DNA from 3 places in the Paenarthrobacter sp. AB444 genome. Region 2 is predicted to be linked to each of the others. Evidence: riboswitches for the same ligand, from Rfam matches in the RefSeq annotation. Region 2 holds a riboswitch; each other region holds the start of a gene.
What was found. A riboswitch is a leader RNA that binds a small molecule or an ion and turns the genes downstream of it on or off. The one in region 2 is predicted to bind glycine.
Positions count from the first base shown of each region.

Region 1 (6,374 bases), on a different contig from region 2:
TCCGGACCCGGCAGGCGGAGCCCCCAAGCGTGATGATCGCGCGAGCGAATCGACGCTGGGCAACCTGGTGGCGGACTCCCTGGTGGATACGCTCAAGGCGCCGGAACTGGGCGCGGCGGAGATCGGCGTCGTGAATCCTGGCGGCCTGCGCAACGAGCTCTATTACGCGCCGGACGGCACCATCACCTACGCAGAAGCCAACGCCGTACTGCCGTTCGTGAACAATCTGTGGACCACGTCGCTGACAGGTACGCAGTTCAAGACTCTCTTGGAGCAGCAGTGGCAGACCAACCCGGACGGAACGGTGCCCAGCCGCCCGTACCAGCAGCTGGGCCTGTCCAAGAACGTCAACTACACCTACGACGCCGCCCGCCCCGCAGGCGACCGCGTCACCGGGATCTGGGTCGATGGTGCGGTCATTGACCCAGCCAAGCAGTACAGGATCGGCACCTTCAGCTTCCTTGCAACCGGCGGTGACAACTTCCGGGTCTTCAAGGAAGGCAGCAACACGAAGGACACCGGCCTGGTGGACAGGGATGCCTGGATCAAGTACCTGCAGGGACACAACCCGGTGTCGCCTGACTTTGCCCGCCGCTCCGTCGCTGTCGCCAACACCACAGCCGCCGAGGTCAAAGCTGGCGATCCGATCACCCTGGCAGTGTCCAAACTGGACCTGACATCGATCGGCAGCCCGGCCAACAAGACGCTGAAGGCAGTCTTTACCGACGCCAAGGGCGCCTCCCTGGTACTCGGCGACGTGCCCGTTGCAGCCGGCTCCGCCACGGTGAACCTCAAGGTTCCCGCAGCGGCCGCCGCAGGAACCGGCACCGTGGTGCTGACCGCCGTCGAAAGTGGAACGACGGTCAAGGCGCTGGTCAAGGTGGCTGCAAGCGGGCCCCAGCCACCGCAGTGCACCGAGCCAACCAAGCCGTCCAAGTGGTACGACATCGTGGGCTGGCTCCGTTATGCCTACGCATGGCTGGAGTACCAGAAGTGCCTGAGGGGCTAAACCTCCCCTGAAAACCAAAGAGCCAGGCTCCCCACCATCGAGGAGCCTGGCTCTTTGCTTGTGTGTCAGCTGCGGACGGATTCGGGTTCGTTCACCCGCTCAGCGTCCTTCTGCAGCTCAGCCTTGAAGTGCTCGTAACGGGCCAGGTGGGTGGGCCGTTTGCGAAGGACCGCCCAGGCCACGCCAAGGGCGAGGAACCACACCGGAGTGACCAGCAGCGCCATGAGCGTGTCCGGCTGGGTGGTCAGCGCCCAGAGAATGAATGCGAAGAAGGCGAACACCACCCACACCATCACCACCCCACCCGGCATCTTGAAAGCCGAGGAATCGTGCAGCTGGGGACGGCGCTTCCTGAAGGCCAGGTAGCTGGCCAGGATGATCGACCACACGAACACGAAACAGACAGCCGAAACGGTGGTGACCATGTCGAATGCCTTGCCGACGTCCTGCCCGGCGTACATGAGCACGACGCCGGACAGCAACAGGACGCAGGAAAGGAACAGGGCGTTGCGGGGTACTTTGCGTCCGGACAGGGCGCTGAAGACAGCGGGCGCGTCGCCTTCCTGGGCCAGGCCGTACACCATGCGGGAGGTGGAGTAGATGCCGGAGTTGGCCGAGGACATCGCCGAGCTCAGGACCACCAGGTTCACGATCGTGGCGGCGGCGCCGAGGCCTGCCAGGGAGAACATGGCAATGAAGGGGCTGTGGCCCGCGGCGAACTGGGTCCACGGGGTGACGGACATGAGGATGATGAGCGCACCTACGTAGAAAAGGAGCACACGGATGGGGATGGAGTTGATTGCCTTGGGCAGGTTCTTCTCCGGGTCCTTGGCCTCGGCCGCGGTGGTGCCCACCAGCTCGATGCCCACGAACGCGAAGACGGCGATCTGGAAGCCGGCAACGAAGCCCATGAACTCGTTCGGGAAGAAACCGCCGTGGTTCCACAGGTTGCTGAAGCTGGCCGGTCCGGCGTCTGACTGGAAGCCGCTGAGGATCATGAACAGGCCAACGATAATGAGGGCGGCGATGGCCACGATCTTAATGAGCGCGAACCAGAATTCGGTCTCGCCGAAGGCCTTCACGGTTGCCAGGTTCAGGAGCAGCAGGATGCCGATGGTGATAAGACCCGGAATCCACAAGGGCAGCCCTGGCCACAACTCCTCCGAGTACCCGGCAATCGCAATGACATCGGCGATGCCCGTGATGACCCAGCAGAACCAGTAGGTCCACCCGGTGAAGAAGCCGGCCCAGGGACCGAGGAGGTCGGCGGCGAAATCGCTGAAGGACTTGTAATTCAGGTTGCTCAGGAGCAGTTCGCCCATGGCGCGCATGACGAAGAACAGCATGAAGCCGATGATCATGTACACGAAAATTACGGAGGGGCCAGCTGCGGAAATGGTCTTGCCCGAGCCCATGAAGAGGCCGGTTCCAATGGCACCGCCGATGGCGATGAGCTGGATGTGGCGATTGCTGAGTTGGCGTTCGAGATGCGGTGAATCGTTGCCGGTGGTGGGATGAATCGTCAAAGGAACTCCGTCGTTCAGGCGGCACTGTGGTGCCGCATTGATTCGGGTTCCTCCCCGCTCTGTAGGTAGACCTGAGAGTTTCCGCAGGCATGGGCCTGCTTGCACCTTCGGTGAGTCCGGTGGCCGGACTGCTTTCCAGAGTTGCCTCGCCGCGGCGGTACATGGGCCTGAGAGATTCCTGGGGAGGGTTTGCTCCTACGGCGCCTGACGAAATGTACCGGCAGGGCTCTCCCGCCGCAGATCAAAAGCGCGCACACCCTTACGGGTGATGCAGCTCACACAGTAGCGAAGGCTGGCTGGCGGCGCAACCCGGGGCTCTAGAGTCCCAGAATGCTGCGGGCGATCTCATCGGCGTCACGCAGGGTTCGTTGCCCGCTGGCATAGGCGGGGCCGGTGCGGGGACGGGCCTCCGCGGCGATGGCATTGCCCCACTGCGACGCAGACAACTGCAGCCCGAGCACGTACATGTTTTCCGTAACAGATCCGTTGGCCGCGATGGGGCGGTAGGGGTGCGGTTCAACGTCAAGGCCGGTGGTCTGCATGGGGGTGCCCTCAACGCTCATCATGATCTTGGTCCGCACCAAGCCATCAGCCATGAGCTGCTCCAGCAGCGGGGAGATATTGATGCCAACCCTGTTCGCCGGCGACATCGCCTCAATGAGGGTCTCCGCCTCCACCGGCCCGTCGTGAACCCACGGCGAAGCCGCCCGGAACACCTTTGCGCTGCGATCGACACTGAACTTGGGGTCCGGTCCGACAAAACTTACGACGCCGGCACGCGCCAAGGCGGCGAGCTGCTCCGAGCGGAGCGCGGGCGGCCCGCTGGCCAGTCCTTCGACAAACGATTCGAACCAGCCGCGCAGACCGGCCAACCAGGACTCGTCCGTGATGCCGCCGTCCGCCACAACGGTCTTGAGGATCGCCCGGCCGGTGTGCAGTGCCCCAATGGCCATCTTCACGGGGTCGGCTTCACCCAAAGCCGAGCGCCGGGCGTCGTCGTCCAGGTAGGCGGTGATCGCGGCATCCAGGTCACGCCGTGATGCGAACGTCCGTCCCGCCAACGGCGCCGCGAGCCCACGAAGATTCAAACGGCGCGAAGCAACCACGTGCTTTTCAACCAGGACCTCCAGATCGTGTTCCCAGTGCGTCGTGGTGTGGGCATGCGGTTGCAGCGCGTCCTGCAGGTCGGCCAAAAACTGTGCCGGATCCTTGATCGCGGCGGGCTGGGACCTGGCCAGCGTTGAGTAATAGGCCCACAACGCATCCCTGTGCAGCAACGGCCAGAGATCGTGGTCGAAACCGGGCTGGATGCCTGCTGCCCGGAACCGGTCAACCGCGTCTTCTGTCAAGTACCGCATGGTGATGCTGCGTGGGTAGTAGCCGTCCAGCCCTGCCTTGGCCCGGTACGGCGTACCGCGGCGGGAGGCAGCGAAAATCCTGGGTTCACGGCCCGATGGCCGGTACTCCAGGACACCGGCTCCGGGCACCCCTGCCTCGACAAACTTGCCTCCGCGACCCTCCGTCAGTTGGCCCATCACGTCAAAGAAGTTCAAGCCCATGCCCCGGACAAGAACGGGTTGGCTGTCAGGCACCGCCTGCCAATCCACATCCGCGGGCGGTGCCGGCGGGAAATACGCCAAGCCCAACTCGTCGGCCGCACGCTTGAATGACCTCTGCTCCGGGTTGAGCCGCGATTCGATGTGCCCCAACGCCAGCACCACCGAACCGACGGTGAGCGTCGTGCCGTCGGCGAGTTCGACGTCGAACTTCCCGTCAACCGGACGCGCAGCAACGGCGAGCGTTTCATGGAAGGTGACCTCGACGCCGTCGGGCAGCCGGTCCAGCAGCCCCTCCAGGGTTTGGCGCAGATAGCGCCCGTACAGGGCGCGGCTGGGGAAGTCGTGGGATTCCAGGGTGGCCAGCTCGGCTTTTTCGGCGTCGTCCAGGCCCGCACCATCACGACGTCGGGCCTCCCGCCACTGGTCGAAGGAGCCACCCGTCAGCGGGGTTGCGAGCTCGGGATCCTCGGGGATCAGTGTCGGGTAGAACGCCTGCGTATTCATCAAGTACAGGCGGGACTGGCCGGGCTGCCACACGTGCCCCGAACCTGCAGGAAAGGGATCCACGACATGGATGTGGAGGGTGGCTCCCCCGGTGTCGCCGGCAGCCCAGTTCGCGAGCAACCGCTCAAGGACACTGGTGCCCCGAGGGCCGGCCCCCAGCAGGGCAACACGGTTGGTTTGCGATTTAGCCACGCTCAAGCCTAACTCTGCGTGACTTGCCTACCGTCGAACTGTGTTGCTTGGATGGGGCGATGACCACCACAGCAGCTGATCCCTCGCCATTGTCAGAGAATGGCGCCGCGCCCGAACCCACGGATGAGAACGCCTGGCTGGAGGACATCCACGGTGAAGAACAGCTCGCGTGGGTCAGGGAGCAGAACGCCCGCACCGAAGAACTGCTGGAAGACGCCGGTTATGCGGAGCTCCAGTCCGGCATTTTGGAAGTCATGGACTCCACAGACCGGATCGCCATGGTCAACAAACGCGGCGATTTCTACTACAACTTCTGGAAGGACAAGGAGCACCCCAAGGGACTGTGGCGCCGCACCACGTGGGAGAGCTATCTCAGCGACCAACCTGAATGGGATGTGCTGCTCGACGTCGATGCGCTGGCTGCCTCGGAGGGCGTCGAATGGGTCTTCCACGGGGCCGGTTTCCATCGCCCTGCCGACGGCTCCGAGTACCGCTTGGCTATGGTTTCGCTCTCCCCCGATGGCGGCGACGCCGACCGCCACCGGGAGTTCGACGTCGAATCCCGCACCTTCGTGGACCCCGCGGCAGGCGGCTTCGACATCCCCACGGCGAAGGGGAACGTCAGCTGGCTGGATGCTGACACGCTCCTGGTGTCCAGCACCGCGGAAGGCCTGCCCGCGACGTCGTCCTCTTATGCACGCACCGGCGTCAGGCTTCGCAGGGGCCAGTCGCTTGCGGACGCTGAACGCCTGTTCGAAATTCCCGAAGACCACATGCTGGCGATGGTGGCACACGACTCCACACCCGGCTACGAGCGGACCTTCGCAGTCGACTACATCGACTTCTACAACCGCAGCACGTGGTTGCTCCGCGATGACTCATGGGTGGCCATCGACGTTCCCACCGATGTCAACATCAGCGTCCACCGCGATTGGCTTCTCTTCCGGCCCCAGGGTGACTGGGTTGTGGACGATGTAACGTACCCGGCCGGATCCTTGCTGGCAGCGGATTTCGAGAGCTACCTTGCCGGTTCGCGCGACCTTTTGGTTCTTTTCACCCCTGACGCACACACCTCGTTGCAGTCCTGGAGCTGGACCAAGGACTACCTGCTGCTGAACCTGCTCCGGGACGTTTCGTCAGAGATCCGCGTGCTGAACCCATCGTCTGTGGACAGCGACGGGACGTGGGCTTCCACCGTCCTGGATGCCTGCCCTCCCCTGCACGATGTCAACGCCTACGCCGTGGACGATGAAGACGACGCTGAATCCGGCGCCGGGAATGACTTCTGGTTGGTGGCCACCGGTTTCACGACGCCCACCACCCTCACCCGGGGCACGCTTGGTGCTTCACCGTCCGGGCCGGATGCCGGCTCCGTGGCGAGTGAGCACGCGGTGGTGAAGCGGTCGCCGTCGTTCTTCAACGAAGCCGAGTACGAAGTCCAGCAGCACTTCGCCACCTCCTTGGATGGCACCAAGGTCCCCTACTTCCAGGTCGCTGCCAAGGACCTGGTGCTCGACGGCGAGAACCCCACCCAGCTCTCCGGCTACGGCGGCTTCGAGGTTTCCCGGACTCCGGCGTACAGCG
Region 1 is NZ_JAQZBY010000017.1:14,324-20,697, reverse strand. It holds gene PQ627_RS17995 (ExeM/NucH family extracellular endonuclease) at 1-1,009, shown strand, start outside; gene cycA (D-serine/D-alanine/glycine transporter) at 1,075-2,535, opposite strand; glycine riboswitch at 2,681-2,779, opposite strand; gene PQ627_RS17985 (FAD/NAD(P)-binding protein) at 2,853-4,790, opposite strand; gene PQ627_RS17980 (prolyl oligopeptidase family serine peptidase) at 4,850-6,374, shown strand, end outside.
Region 1: linked by a shared signal. The riboswitch ahead of cycA (D-serine/D-alanine/glycine transporter) and the one ahead of gcvP (aminomethyl-transferring glycine dehydrogenase) in region 2 are both predicted to bind glycine.

Region 2 (6,374 bases):
AGGATCAGCTCGGGGTGGTAGCCCTCAAGGCCCAGCAGCGTAGCAGTCATCGTCCCGTGGCCCCGCCCAGTCGCGGCCAAGGAACCATACAAATCCACCCGCAATGACGCCACCGAGCCCAGGACATCACTGTCCTTCAACTCTTCGGCAAACACCGCGGCGGCACGCATCGGCCCCACAGTGTGCGAGCTTGACGGGCCAATGCCCACAGAGAACAGATCGAAAACACCAACAGCCATAGCCGGGATCCCTTTTATACAGCTTGAATCGGTCCGGCAGATCGTCCTGCCGGATGGCCTCCCCCGCTTGTGGCGAAAGACGACCGAAGCGCGACGCCGGATGGCCCCCAAAGGCGGCAACCCGGCGTCGCAAATTATTCAGTTACTACAAACCACGCTACGCCCGTATGTCCAGTGCCGGACCCGGGCCGCTGGCAACTAGGCCAGGTCGCCACCATTCTTGGAGGCGTATTCCTGGGCCGAGAGCAGCGGGCCGTCGGACTCGGCAGCCACCTTGAAGAGCCAGCCGGCGCCGTAGGGGTCGTTGTTGATGAGGGCGGGATCGGAAACAACGGCGTCGTTGATCTCGGTGACCTCACCTGTGACGGGCGAGTACAGGTCGGAGACGGACTTGGTGGACTCCACCTCGCCGCAGGTCTCGCCGGCGGTCACGGTGGAGCCGACCTCGGGCAGGTCGACGTACACGATGTCGCCCAGTGCGTCGGTGGCAACCTCGGAAATGCCAACGGACACCGAGTTCCCTTCGCCGCGGGAGACCCACTCGTGTTCGTCGGAGTACTGAAGTTCGGGCGCTACTTTGGGCATTCTGTTTCCTTTACGTTGTATGGACAAAACTGCTTAGCGGGACCGCTTGTAGAACGGCAGGGCGACGACTTCGAAGGGCTCGGACTTGCCGCGGAGGTCCACGTCCAGGGCAGTTCCCGGCTCGGCATAAGCTACGTCGACGTACGCCATCACCACGGGGTACCCCAAGGTCGGGCTCGGCTGGCCGGAGGTCACTTCACCAACAACGGCTCCGTCCTTCGTCACCGGGTAGTGCGAGCGGCCGGCGCGGCGTCCAAGGCCCTTGAGGCCAACGAGCTTGCGGCCAGTGGAGATCCCCGCACCGGAGGCCTTCAAAGCAGCGAGTGCATCCTTGCCAACAAAGTCGCCTTCCTTGGACAGTGCCACAACGGGCCCAAGTCCGGCAGCGAAGGGATTGCCTTCGCGGGAAAGCTCGTTGCCGTACAGGGGCATGCCCGCTTCCAGGCGCAGGGAGTCGCGTGAGGCCAGGCCCGCCGGAACCAGCTCGCCCTCTTCGGCGACGGCGGTGATCGCCTGCCACAGCGCGGCGGCGGACTCGTTGGGGACGAAGATCTCAAAGCCGTCTTCGCCGGTATAACCGGTGCGTGCAAGGAGCAGGTCCTGGCCACTGCCGGCCACGAGAAAGGTGACCTCGACGGCGGCGTAGTACTTCAGTTCCGTGACCAGCTGGTGCTGGTCAGCCGGAACCAGGCGCAACAGGATGGCTTCAGCAAGAGGGCCCTGGACCGCGATGAGCGAGGTCTCGGAGGAGGCATCCTCAACCACGACGTCGAACCCGGCTGCACGCACCAGGAGTTCCGCAGCAACAACTGCCGCGTTGCCGGCGTTCGGCACCACCAGGAACTTCTCCGCACCCCGGCGGTAGACGATCAGGTCATCGATGATGCCGCCGTCTTCCTGGCAGATCAACGAATACTTGGCCTTGCCTTCGGCCATGGCGGAAATCTTGCCCACCAAGGCGTAGTCGAGGAACCCGGCGGCCTGCGGGCCGGTGACCCAGACTTCGCCCATGTGGGAGAGGTCGAAGAGGCCTGCGGACTTCCGGACGGCGTGGTGTTCGGCTAGCTCGGAGGTGTACTTCAGCGGCATCTGCCAGCCACCAAAATCGGTGAACGACGCGCCAAGCTTCTTGTGCTCTTCGTAGAGGGCGGTGTATTTCCCTGTCATGACCAGTCCTTAGTTCTCGAAGTCTTCGATCGGCGGGCAGGAGCAGACCAGGTTGCGGTCTCCGGCTGCGCCGTCGATGCGGCCGACGGGCGGGAAGTATTTGTCCTGCTTGAGGTGGTGGACCGGGAAGGCGGCCTGCTCACGCGGGTACGCGCGGTCCCAGTCGGAGCTCACGACGGCGGCTGCCGTGTGGGGCGCGCGGCGAAGCGGGGAGTCCTGCACGGAGAAGTCGCCGGCAGCAACCTGGTCGATCTCCTTGCGGATGGTGATCATGGCCTCGATGAAGCGGTCGATCTCCACGAGGTCCTCGGACTCCGTGGGCTCCACCATGAGGGTGCCGGCAACCGGGAACGCCAGGGTCGGAGCGTGGAAGCCGAAGTCGATCAGTCGCTTGGCAACATCCTCAGCGGTAACGCCGGTCTTCGCGGTCAGCTCACGGAGGTCCAGGATGCATTCGTGGGCCACGAGTCCGCCTTCGCCCGTGTAGAGGACCGGGAAGTGGTCGTTGAGGCGGGATGCGATGTAGTTCGCAGCCAGCAACGCGGACTTGGTGGCTTCCGTGAGCCCCTGGCCTCCCATGAGCTTCACGTAGGCCCAGGAGATCGGGAGGACACCGGCCGAACCGAAGCGGGACGCCGAAATCGGAACGTCATTGCCTTCGGTCCAGGACGCTGCGTCACCGGGCATGAACGGCGCCAGGTGTGCCTTGGCTGCAACGGGACCAACACCGGGTCCGCCGCCGCCGTGCGGGATGCAGAAGGTCTTGTGCAGGTTCAGGTGGGACACGTCGCCGCCGAACTTGCCGGGCTGGGCAAGGCCAACGAGCGCGTTGAGGTTGGCACCGTCGATGTACACCTGGCCACCGGCTTCGTGGATGGCGTCGCAGACTTCGCGGACATCGGCGTCGTAGACACCGTGCGTGGACGGGTAGGTGATCATGATCGCCGAGAGGGCGTCGCGGTTGGCTTCGATCTTGGCCTTCAGGTCGACGTGGTCGATCGTGCCATCGGGAGCGGTGGCCACGACCACGACCTTCATGCCGGCCAGCACTGCCGAGGCGGCGTTGGTGCCATGGGCGGAGGCCGGGATGAGGCAGACGTTGCGCTGGTCATCGCCGTTGGAGAGGTGGTAGCCGCGGATGGCCAGCAGGCCCGCGAGCTCACCCTGGGAACCGGCGTTCGGCTGGATGGAGACCTGGTCGTAGCCGGTGATCTCGGTCAGTTGGGATTCCAGGTCAGCGATGAGTTCACGCCAGCCAGCCGTCTGGGAATCCGGAGCGAACGGGTGGATCGAGGCGAACTCTGGCCAGGAGATGGCTTCCATCTCGGCCGTCGCGTTGAGCTTCATGGTGCACGAACCCAGGGGAATCATGGTGCGGTCAAGCGCAAGGTCGCGGTCCGAGAGCTTGCGGATGTAGCGCAGGAGCTGGGTTTCGGAGCGGTGGGTGTTGAACACCGGGTGCTGCATGAACTCACTGGTGCGCTCAACCGAACCGACAAGGGCGAAGCCCTCCACGGCCTCAACCACGGAAGCGCCGAACACGTCGAGGACACGGCCGACAACGTCAGTTGTCGTGGTTTCGTCCACGGAAATACCAACGGTGTCCGCGTCGATGCCGCGCAGGTTGATCCCGCGGGCCTCGGCCGCTGCCACGATCTCTGCGGCGCGGCCGGGAATGCGAACCGTGACGGTGTCGAAGAAGGAGCCATGCAGGACCTCGACGCCGGCAGCCTTCAGGGAGGCGGCCAGGGTGCGGGCGTGGTTGTGGGCGGTCTCAGCGATCGCCTTCAGGCCCTCCGGGCCGTGATAGACGGCGTACATCGAGGCAACGATGGCCAGCAGGGCCTGAGCCGTACAAATGTTGGACGTGGCCTTCTCGCGGCGGATGTGCTGCTCACGGGTCTGCAGCGCCAAGCGGTAGGCGGGGACACCGGCGTCGTCCTTCGAAACGCCCACCAGGCGGCCCGGCATGGAACGCTCGAGGCCCTTCTGGACTGCCATGTAGGCGGCGTGCGGGCCACCGAAGAACAGCGGAACACCCAGGCGCTGGGCAGAACCGACGGCGATGTCGGCGCCCTGCTCGCCCGGAGGGGTGATGAGGGTCAAGGACAGCAGGTCCGCAGCGACGGTGACCAGCGCGCCGCGCTCTTTCGCCTCGGCAATGACGGCTGAGTGGTCGAAAACACGACCGGAAACGCCGGGCTGCTGGAGGACGACGCCGTTGATGGCACCTTCCGGCAGGCCGAGGGAAAGGTCCGCGACCTCAACCTCGAAGCCGAGTGCCTCGGCGCGGCCCTTCACGATGGCGATGGTCTGGGGCAGGCAGTCGGCGTCGAGGACGGTCTTGCCATCCTGGGCAGCCTTGTTCTTGTTGGCCCTGCGCATCATGAGAACGGCTTCAGCGACTGCCGTTGCTTCGTCCAGCAGGGAGGCATTGGCGATGGGCAAGCCAACGAGGTCCTGGACCATGGTCTGGAAGTTCAGGAGCGCTTCGAGGCGGCCCTGGGAAATCTCGGGCTGGTACGGCGTGTAGGCGGTGTACCAGGCCGGGGATTCGAGGATGTTACGGCGGATCACCGGGGGCGTGATGGTGTCGTAGTAGCCCTGGCCGATCATCTGCACGGCGGTCTTGTTCTTGGCGGCCAGCTTGCGCAGTTCTGCCAGGACCTCGACCTCTGACAGGGCGTCCTGCAGGGTCAGGGCAATGTCCTGGCGGATGTCGTTGGGAACCGCGGTGTCCACGAGGGCATCCACGGAGTCGTAACCGACGGTCTTGAGCATGGTCTCAATGTCGGCCTGGCGGCGGGCGCCGATATGCCGATCGACGAAGGGGGTGGAGGCAGAACTAACCGTCACGAAGGAACTCCAATACTTGGGTGGCGTTTGGGTACGCCACAGCGGCTCGGGTTCCTCCCCGCTCTGTATTGGACCTGAGAGTTTCCGCGACTTGTCCGAACAACGAATCGCTTGCACCGTCGGTGAGCACAACAACCTGGGACGGTCGCCTGCTGCTTTCCAGAGTTGCCTCGCCGCGGCGGTGCGTGGGCCTGAGAGATTCCTGGGGAGGGTTTGCTCCTACGGCGCCTGCATCACGTGCTTGCAGGACTCTCCCGCCGCAGATCAAAGGCTTGTTCAATTGTGCATGGGCGCCCACACAGGACACACCACAAGAGTTAATTGTCCTATGTGCAGGTCGCTGCGGCAAATGGAAGAAGCGTCACTTCCGCAGACGGTCCAGCACGCCCAACAGGATTTCGACGTCGGCCTCCCGGCCCGCATTCCCGCCCTCCTGTCCGCCTTCGAACATGGCGTTGAAATACAGCCCGTCACCCATGTAGCTGACGGCTTTGGCGACCTCCGGCCCCACGTCCTCGGCCAGGACATCCAGCCATTGCTGCTGGATGCCGGCAAACCGCCGCCGCGTTTCCTCGTGGGCCACTTCGGCGAGCCTGGTGGCGGCAACGAAAGCCCTGTCCATGGGCGTGCCGCCCCACAGCGAGGTCCGGATGAAGTACGAGGCGGCTCCGTCCGGCGCTGCCTTCATCCGCACAATGTCCTCTTCCGCCAGTTCATCCAGGCGTTCGAGCAGAGCGCTGATCAGGGCTTCCTTGTTGGGGAAGTGGTACAGCAGGCCACCTTTGGAGACGCCTGCCCGCTTGGCGACGGCGTCAAGAGTGGCTGCCCGCTCCCCTACCTCTATGAGGAGGGCTTCGAAGGCATCCAGGACGGCGTCCCGGGCAACTGGTTTTCGTGGCATGTGTACATCATTCCCTAAAGCTGTGCAGTCCTTGCATTTGTAACTGTACCGTCTGGACGGTATAGTTAGGGCATGTTCTCGCCGTCCTCAACCCACGCACCCCGTTCCGTCAACCCCGTCAAGGGGCAGGCTGCACCGTGGCGCGATTGGACGGCCCTGGCACTGCTGATGTTCCCTGTGCTGCTGGTGGCCGTCGACAACACCGCGCTCACCTTTGCCCTGCCCGAAATCGCCCGATCCTTGGATGTCGGCGGCATCCAGCTCCTGTGGATCGTTGACGCGTATCCGCTGGTGTTGGCGGCACTTCTGGTATCCATGGGCAACTTGGGCGACAGGATCGGACGACGCCGGTTGCTCCTGATCGGCAGCACGGGCTTCGCTGCGGTTTCGGCTGCTACAGCATTCGCGCCATCCGCTGAGTGGCTGATTGCCGGACGCGCCGCACTTGGTGTCTTTGGCGCCATGCTGATGCCCTCAACGTTGTCCTTGATCCGGAACATCTTTACCGATCCCAACCGGCGCAGGCTCGCGATCGCTGTGTGGGCTGCCGGCTTCTCCGGCGGCGCCGCCCTGGGCCCCATCTTCGGCGGTTGGCTTGTGGAACACTTCTGGTGGGGCGCCGTCTT
Region 2 is NZ_JAQZBY010000015.1:68,651-75,024, reverse strand. It holds gene PQ627_RS17080 (L-serine ammonia-lyase) at 1-239, opposite strand, end outside; gene gcvH (glycine cleavage system protein GcvH) at 438-824, opposite strand; gene gcvT (glycine cleavage system aminomethyltransferase GcvT) at 858-1,991, opposite strand; gene gcvP (aminomethyl-transferring glycine dehydrogenase) at 2,001-4,847, opposite strand; glycine riboswitch at 5,017-5,114, opposite strand; gene PQ627_RS17060 (TetR/AcrR family transcriptional regulator) at 5,209-5,748, opposite strand; gene PQ627_RS17055 (MFS transporter) at 5,821-6,374, shown strand, end outside.

Region 3 (6,374 bases), on a different contig from region 2:
CGGTGTGGTTCTCGGAGGCGATCATCTCCAGGCCACCGCGCTGGCGGCCGAGTTCGTCGTCGATCTTTGCCGCGATCTCGGGGTCCAGGGAGGCGAGGTCGGCATCCAGCGACGCCGACGCAACCTGCTCGAACTCACTCACGGATACCGGGTTCACAGTTCGCCCCCGTTGGCTGCTGCGTATTCCTCGGCCGTCATGAGCGGGCCTTCTTCGGTGGCGGCGACTTTGAAGAGCCAGCCGGCGCCGTAGGGGTCGTTGTTGATGAGGGCGGGATCGTCGACGACGGCGTCGTTGATCTCGGTCACCTCACCGGTCACGGGCGAGTAGAGGTCGGAGACGGACTTGGTGGACTCCACCTCGCCGCAGGTCTCCCCCGCGGTCACCGTGGAACCGACCTCGGGCAGGTCCACGTAGACGATGTCGCCGAGGGCGTCGGCGGCGACGGCGGAGATGCCAATACCCACCGGTCCCCCGCCATCTGCAGCAACCCATTCATGTTCAGCCGAGTACTTCAGCTCGGCAACAACTTTGCTCATATCAATTCCTTCTCTCGTGACTACTTGGAACGCTTGTAGAAGGGCAGCGGCACAACTTCGAACGGTTCGGCCTTGCCGCGGAGGTCGACGTCCACCACAGTGCCAACCTCGGAATGCTCGACGTCGACATACGCCAACGCGACCGGGTAACCGAGCGTCGGGCTCGGCTGCCCCGAGGTCACCTCACCGATCAGCGAACCGTCCTTCAAAACCGAATAGTGGCCGCGGGCTGCACGACGGCCGGCTCCCTTGAGGCCCACCAGCTTCTGCCCGATCGTGGAGCCGACACCGGCGGCCTTGATCGCAGCCAGTGCTTCCTTGCCCACGAAGTCCCCCTCCTTGGACAACGCCACAACCGGGCCGAGTCCGGCTGCGTAGGCATTGACGTGGCGGGAAAGCTCGTTGCCGTAGAGAGGCATGCCGGCCTCGAGGCGAAGCGAGTCGCGGGCAGCCAGGCCGGCCGGGATAAGCCCGTGGCCTTCGCCGGCTTCAAGGAATGCTTCCCAGAGCGAAGGCGCGTCCGCGTTCGGGACGTAGATTTCGAATCCGTCTTCGCCCGTGTAGCCGGTGCGGGCCAGCAGCAGGTCCTGTCCGCTGATGGTCACCTCAACGGCCGCGTAGTACTTCAGTTCCGTGACCAGTGAGTGCTGCTCGGCCGGAACCAGGCGCAAGAGGATCGCTTCAGCAAGAGGGCCCTGTACTGCAATGAGGGAGGTCTCAGCGGACGCATCCTCGACAACAACGTCGAACCCGGCCGCACGCTCGGACAGGGCGGCCGCAACCACCTTGGCGTTGCCCGCGTTCGGCACCACGAGGAACTTCTCCGGGCCACGACGGTACGTGATCAGGTCGTCGATGATGCCGCCGTCGGCGTTGCAGATCAGCGAGTACTTGGCCTTGCCGTCGGCAATCGCGGACAGCTTGCCCACCAGGGCATAGTCCAGGAACGCGGCTGCTTCCGGACCGGTTACCCAGACTTCGCCCATGTGGGAGAGGTCGAACAAGCCGGCAGCCTGGCGTACCGCGTGGTGCTCAGCCAACTCGGACTCGTACTTGAGGGGCATCTGCCAGCCGCCGAAGTCCGTGAAGGACGCGCCGGCCTTTTTGTGTTGCTCGTAGAGAGCGGTGTAGTTCTCAGACATCACAGGGTCCTTTAGTTCTCAAAGTCTTCGATCGGAGGGCAGGAGCAGACAAGGTTGCGGTCGCCCGCAGCACCGTCAATCCGGCCGACCGGCGGGAAGTATTTGTCCTGCTTGAGGCTCGGCACCGGGAAGGCAGCCTGCTCGCGCGGGTAGTCGCGCTCCCAGGCGGAACTCACGACGGCGGACGCCGTGTGGGGCGCGTTGCGGAGCGGGGAGTTCTCCACGGAGAAGTCACCGGCAGCAACCTGCTCAATTTCGGCCCGGATGGTGATCATGGCCTCGATGAAGCGGTCGATCTCGGTGAGGTCCTCGGACTCCGTCGGCTCCACCATCAGGGTGCCGGCAACCGGGAAGGCCAGCGTCGGGGCGTGGAAGCCGAAGTCGATCAAACGCTTGGCAACATCCTCGGCCGTGACACCCGTACGCGCGGTCAGCTCACGGAGGTCAAGGATGCACTCGTGCGCCACGAGTCCACCTTCGCCCGTGTAGAGGACCGGGAAGTGCTCATCCAGGCGTGAAGCAACGTAGTTTGCAGCAAGCAGCGCCGACTTGGTGGCCTCGGTCAGCCCTTCACCGCCCATGAGCTTCACGTAGGCCCAGGAAATCGGGAGCACGCCGGCGGAACCGAAACGGGATGCGGAGATGGCGACGCCACCCTCCGAGGAGGAAGCGTTGTTCGCATCGCCCGGCATGAACGGAGCCAGGTGTGCCTTGGCTGCAACAGGACCAACACCGGGTCCGCCGCCGCCGTGCGGGATGCAGAAGGTCTTGTGCAGGTTCAAGTGCGAGACATCGCCGCCGAACTTGCCCGGCTGGGCCAAGCCGACCAGCGCGTTGAGGTTCGCACCATCCACGTACACCTGGCCACCGGCCTCGTGAACCGCGTCGCACACCTCGACGACGTCGGCGTCGTACACACCGTGCGTGGAGGGGTAGGTGATCATGATGGCCGAAAGCACGTCGCGGTTGGCCTCGATCTTTGCCGCCAGGTCAGCGTGGTCAATCGTGCCATCGGCAGCCGTAGCCACTACGACCACCTTCATGCCGGCCAGCACAGCCGAGGCAGCGTTGGTGCCGTGGGCCGAAGCGGGGATCAGGCAGACGTTGCGCTGCTCATCGCCGCGCGACAGGTGGTAGCCGCGGATCGCGAGGAGGCCCGCGAGCTCACCCTGCGAACCGGCGTTGGGCTGGATGGAGACCTGGTCGTAGCCCGTGATCTCGGTCAGATCGGCTTCCAAACCGGAGATCAGCTCACGCCAACCCTCAGTCTGGTGATCCGGCGCGAACGGGTGGATCGATGCGAACTCCGGCCAGGAGATCGCCTCCATTTCAGCCGTGGCGTTCAGCTTCATGGTGCACGAACCCAGCGGGATCATGGTGCGGTCCAGCGCGAGGTCCCGGTCGGACAGCTTGCGGATATAGCGCAACAGCTGCGCCTCGGAACGGTGCGTGTTGAACACCGGGTGCTGCAGGAAGTCCGAGGCACGGACCACGTCGGCGGGCAGTTCGAACCCGGCGGCGTCCCCTACCGGACCGGCACCGAAGGCGACGGCGACCGCGGAGAGGACCTCCGGCGTCGTGGTTTCATCGACGGAGACGCCGACGGTGTCCTCATCGATGTAGCGGAGGTTGATGCCGCGTGCCTCGGCGGCACCGATCACCTTCGAGGCCTTGCCCGGAACGCGGACGGTGAGGGTGTCGAAGAAGGAGTCGGCAACGAGTTCGCGGCCTGCCTTCTGCACTGCGGTAGCCAGCACACGGGCGTGGCCGTGGACGGTTTCGGCGATCGCCTTCAGCCCATCCGGGCCGTGGTACACGGCGTACATCGAGGCGACGATCGCGAGCAGGGCCTGAGCCGTGCAGATGTTGGACGTGGCCTTCTCGCGGCGGATGTGCTGCTCACGGGTCTGCAGCGCCAAGCGGTAGGCGGGAACGCCGGCGTTGTCCTTGGACACGCCAACGATGCGGCCGGGAAGCGTGCGCTCCATGCCGTTCCGGACGGCCATGTAAGCGGCATGCGGGCCGCCGAAGAACAGCGGCACACCGAAGCGCTGCGCGGTCCCGACGGCGATGTCCGCACCTTGTTCGCCCGGGGGCGTGATGAGGGTGAGCGCCAGCAGATCGGCCGCGACGGTGACCAGTGCACCGCGTTCCTTCGCCGCAGCGATCACGGGAGCGTGGTTGAAGACCCGGCCCGAAACGCCAGGCTGCTGCAGAACGACGCCGTTGATGTCGCCGTCGGGCAATCCAGCGGAGAGATCCGCAACCAAAACCTCGAAACCGAGTGCCTCGGCGCGGCCCTTCACGATGGCGATGGTCTGCGGGAGGAGGTCAGCGTCCAGGACGGTCTTGCCGTCCTTCACAGCTTTGTTCGCCCGGCGCATCAGCAACACGGCCTCGGCGACGGCGGTGGCTTCATCCAGCAGCGAAGCGTTGGCGATCGGGAGCCCCGTGAGGTCCTGCACCATGGTCTGGAAGTTCAGCAGGGCTTCGAGGCGGCCCTGGGAAATCTCGGGCTGGTACGGGGTGTAGGCCGTGTACCAGGCCGGGGATTCGAGGATGTTGCGGCGGATCACCGGAGGCGTGACGGTGTCGTAGTAGCCCTGGCCGATCATTTGCACGGCAGTCTTGTTCTTGGCGGCGAGCTTGCGGAGCTCGGCCAGGACCTGGGTCTCGCTCAACGCCTTTTGCAAGGTCAGGGGCGAGGACTGGCGGATGGAATCGGGGACGGCAACGTCCACCAGGCCATCGACCGAGTCGTAGCCGATCGCCTTGAGCATGGTGTCAATGTCGGCCTGGCGACGGGCGCCGATATGCCGGTCCGCGAAAGCGGTTGGGGAGGATTGAACAGTCAAGAGGAACTCCAGGATTCAGGCGCCCAGGGGACGCCACGATGAATAGGGGTTCCTCCCCGCTCTGTATTGGACCTGAGAGATTCCGTGGGCTTGGTTGCCCACTTGCACCGTCGGTGAGCCCGGTTGCCCGGACTGCTTTCCAGAGTTGCCTCGCCGCGGCGGTACATGGGCCTGAGAGATTCCTGGGGAGGATTTGCTCCTACGGCGCCTGACTGGATGTACCCGGCAGGACTCTCCCGCCGCAGATCAAAAGCGTGTGCGTCACGTCAGTGACACGCTTCACACCATAGCGGGTGGCTGCGAAAAAGTGCAAGGCGGTTGTTTCCAACACGGCTCAACCATGCATCGCCTCGTGGATCTGCAAGGCCAGCCAGAGCTGCGCCAAGGTGGACGTTTCACCCATGTCCAGCCCCGTCAGTTCGCCAATTTTCCGGATCCTGTAGATGATGGTTTGCCGGTGCGTGAACAGCGCGGACGCTGTCTTTTGCCAGCTCCGCTGTGAGTCCAAATAGGTCCTCAACGTGACCATCAGGTCCCCGTCCTGGCGCTGCTCGTACTCAAAAACCGGGCCCAGGAGCCGCTGCACCAAAGCGGTGCCTTCTTCGAAGCCGGTCAGCCCGAGCCAGCTGGGACCCTCGGCGTAGCGGGCCAGTCCCAGCTTGTTGGCACGCGCCGAACCCAGCGCCCACAACGATTCTTGAAGGGCCTGTTGGAGTCCCGCGACGGAGGCCGCTGAGCTGACGCCGATGACGCTTTCAGACCCGGCGCAGTGGACCAGGAGATCATCCGCGACGTCCGCAGCGACCACAACATGAAGCCGGTCGTTCCGCCGCAAGGAGGCCGCCGGAACGCCATGCCGCCAGAGCTCGACGTGCACGTTGGCCAGCCTGCCGCCGTCGTCCGCCGACATCGAGGCGACCACGAACTCCTGGGGAGGCACCTCGAAAGCCGTCAACCGCCGCTCGATCTCTCCCGTGCCGAGCCGCCCATCGAGGGCCTGCAGCAGGAACTCGCCGGCCAGCCGGTGCCGCCCTTCGAGCGAGAGGACGATGCGCGCCAGCTGCAGTCCCAGCACGGTTGCGGCGTGCAAAAGTACGACGGCGTCAGGGTGCGGTTCGCTGCCGGGCAGCACTACGAGGAGCGCATTCGCGTGGGTGGGAATGTCCATGGTGAGCACGTGCCGGCCGCGAATCTTGTGCCACTGGAAGTTCTTGCCCGCCACGGTCACGCGGCCCGGTTGCGGCGACCATTCCTCCACAAGGAACGCCGGCAGGGGATGGCCCTCCGGGTGCCACGGATGCAGGCAGCGGCGGTCCACCACGAACAGCTCCGAATCCAGTTCGGTAGCGAGCCGAAGGACCAGGCTTTGCCAGTGATCCTCGGACGCGCCGGCGGTGCGCAGGAGGTCGTAGACGCGGGCTGTCTGGCGGAGACGGCGGGATTCTTCGAGCAGCGACGACTCGGCCACGGACCTGGCGATCGCGATGAACGGGAGCGGGTAGGGGATGTTGATGAGGGGCAGGGCCAGCCGCTCACAAGCAGCCAGGAACTCAACTGTCAGCGGAGGCGCGTGCATTTTCTCGCCGATCGCCAACGCACTGGCACCGGCGTCCACCAGGGCCTCAGCAAGCTCCACCTGTCCGTCCGAATCCGCTGGAATGGAGAGGCCGTTGGTCATCATAAGTTCCCCGCCGGTGACCCACTCCCACAAACGCGGCAGGTCAGAGGTGTGGGCCCAGGTAATGCGGTTGCCAGTGCCCGCAGATCCGGCGAGGAGCGTCAGTCCGAGTTGCGGTTCAGCCACGAGTTCGGCGACGGTGATGGCCATTTCTGCGTCCTG
Region 3 is NZ_JAQZBY010000002.1:12,556-18,929, forward strand. It holds gene glyA (serine hydroxymethyltransferase) at 1-157, opposite strand, end outside; gene gcvH (glycine cleavage system protein GcvH) at 154-537, opposite strand; gene gcvT (glycine cleavage system aminomethyltransferase GcvT) at 558-1,679, opposite strand; gene gcvP (aminomethyl-transferring glycine dehydrogenase) at 1,691-4,534, opposite strand; glycine riboswitch at 4,684-4,783, opposite strand; gene PQ627_RS03405 (PucR family transcriptional regulator) at 4,869-6,362, opposite strand.
Region 3: linked by a shared signal. The riboswitch ahead of gcvP (aminomethyl-transferring glycine dehydrogenase) and the one ahead of gcvP (aminomethyl-transferring glycine dehydrogenase) in region 2 are both predicted to bind glycine.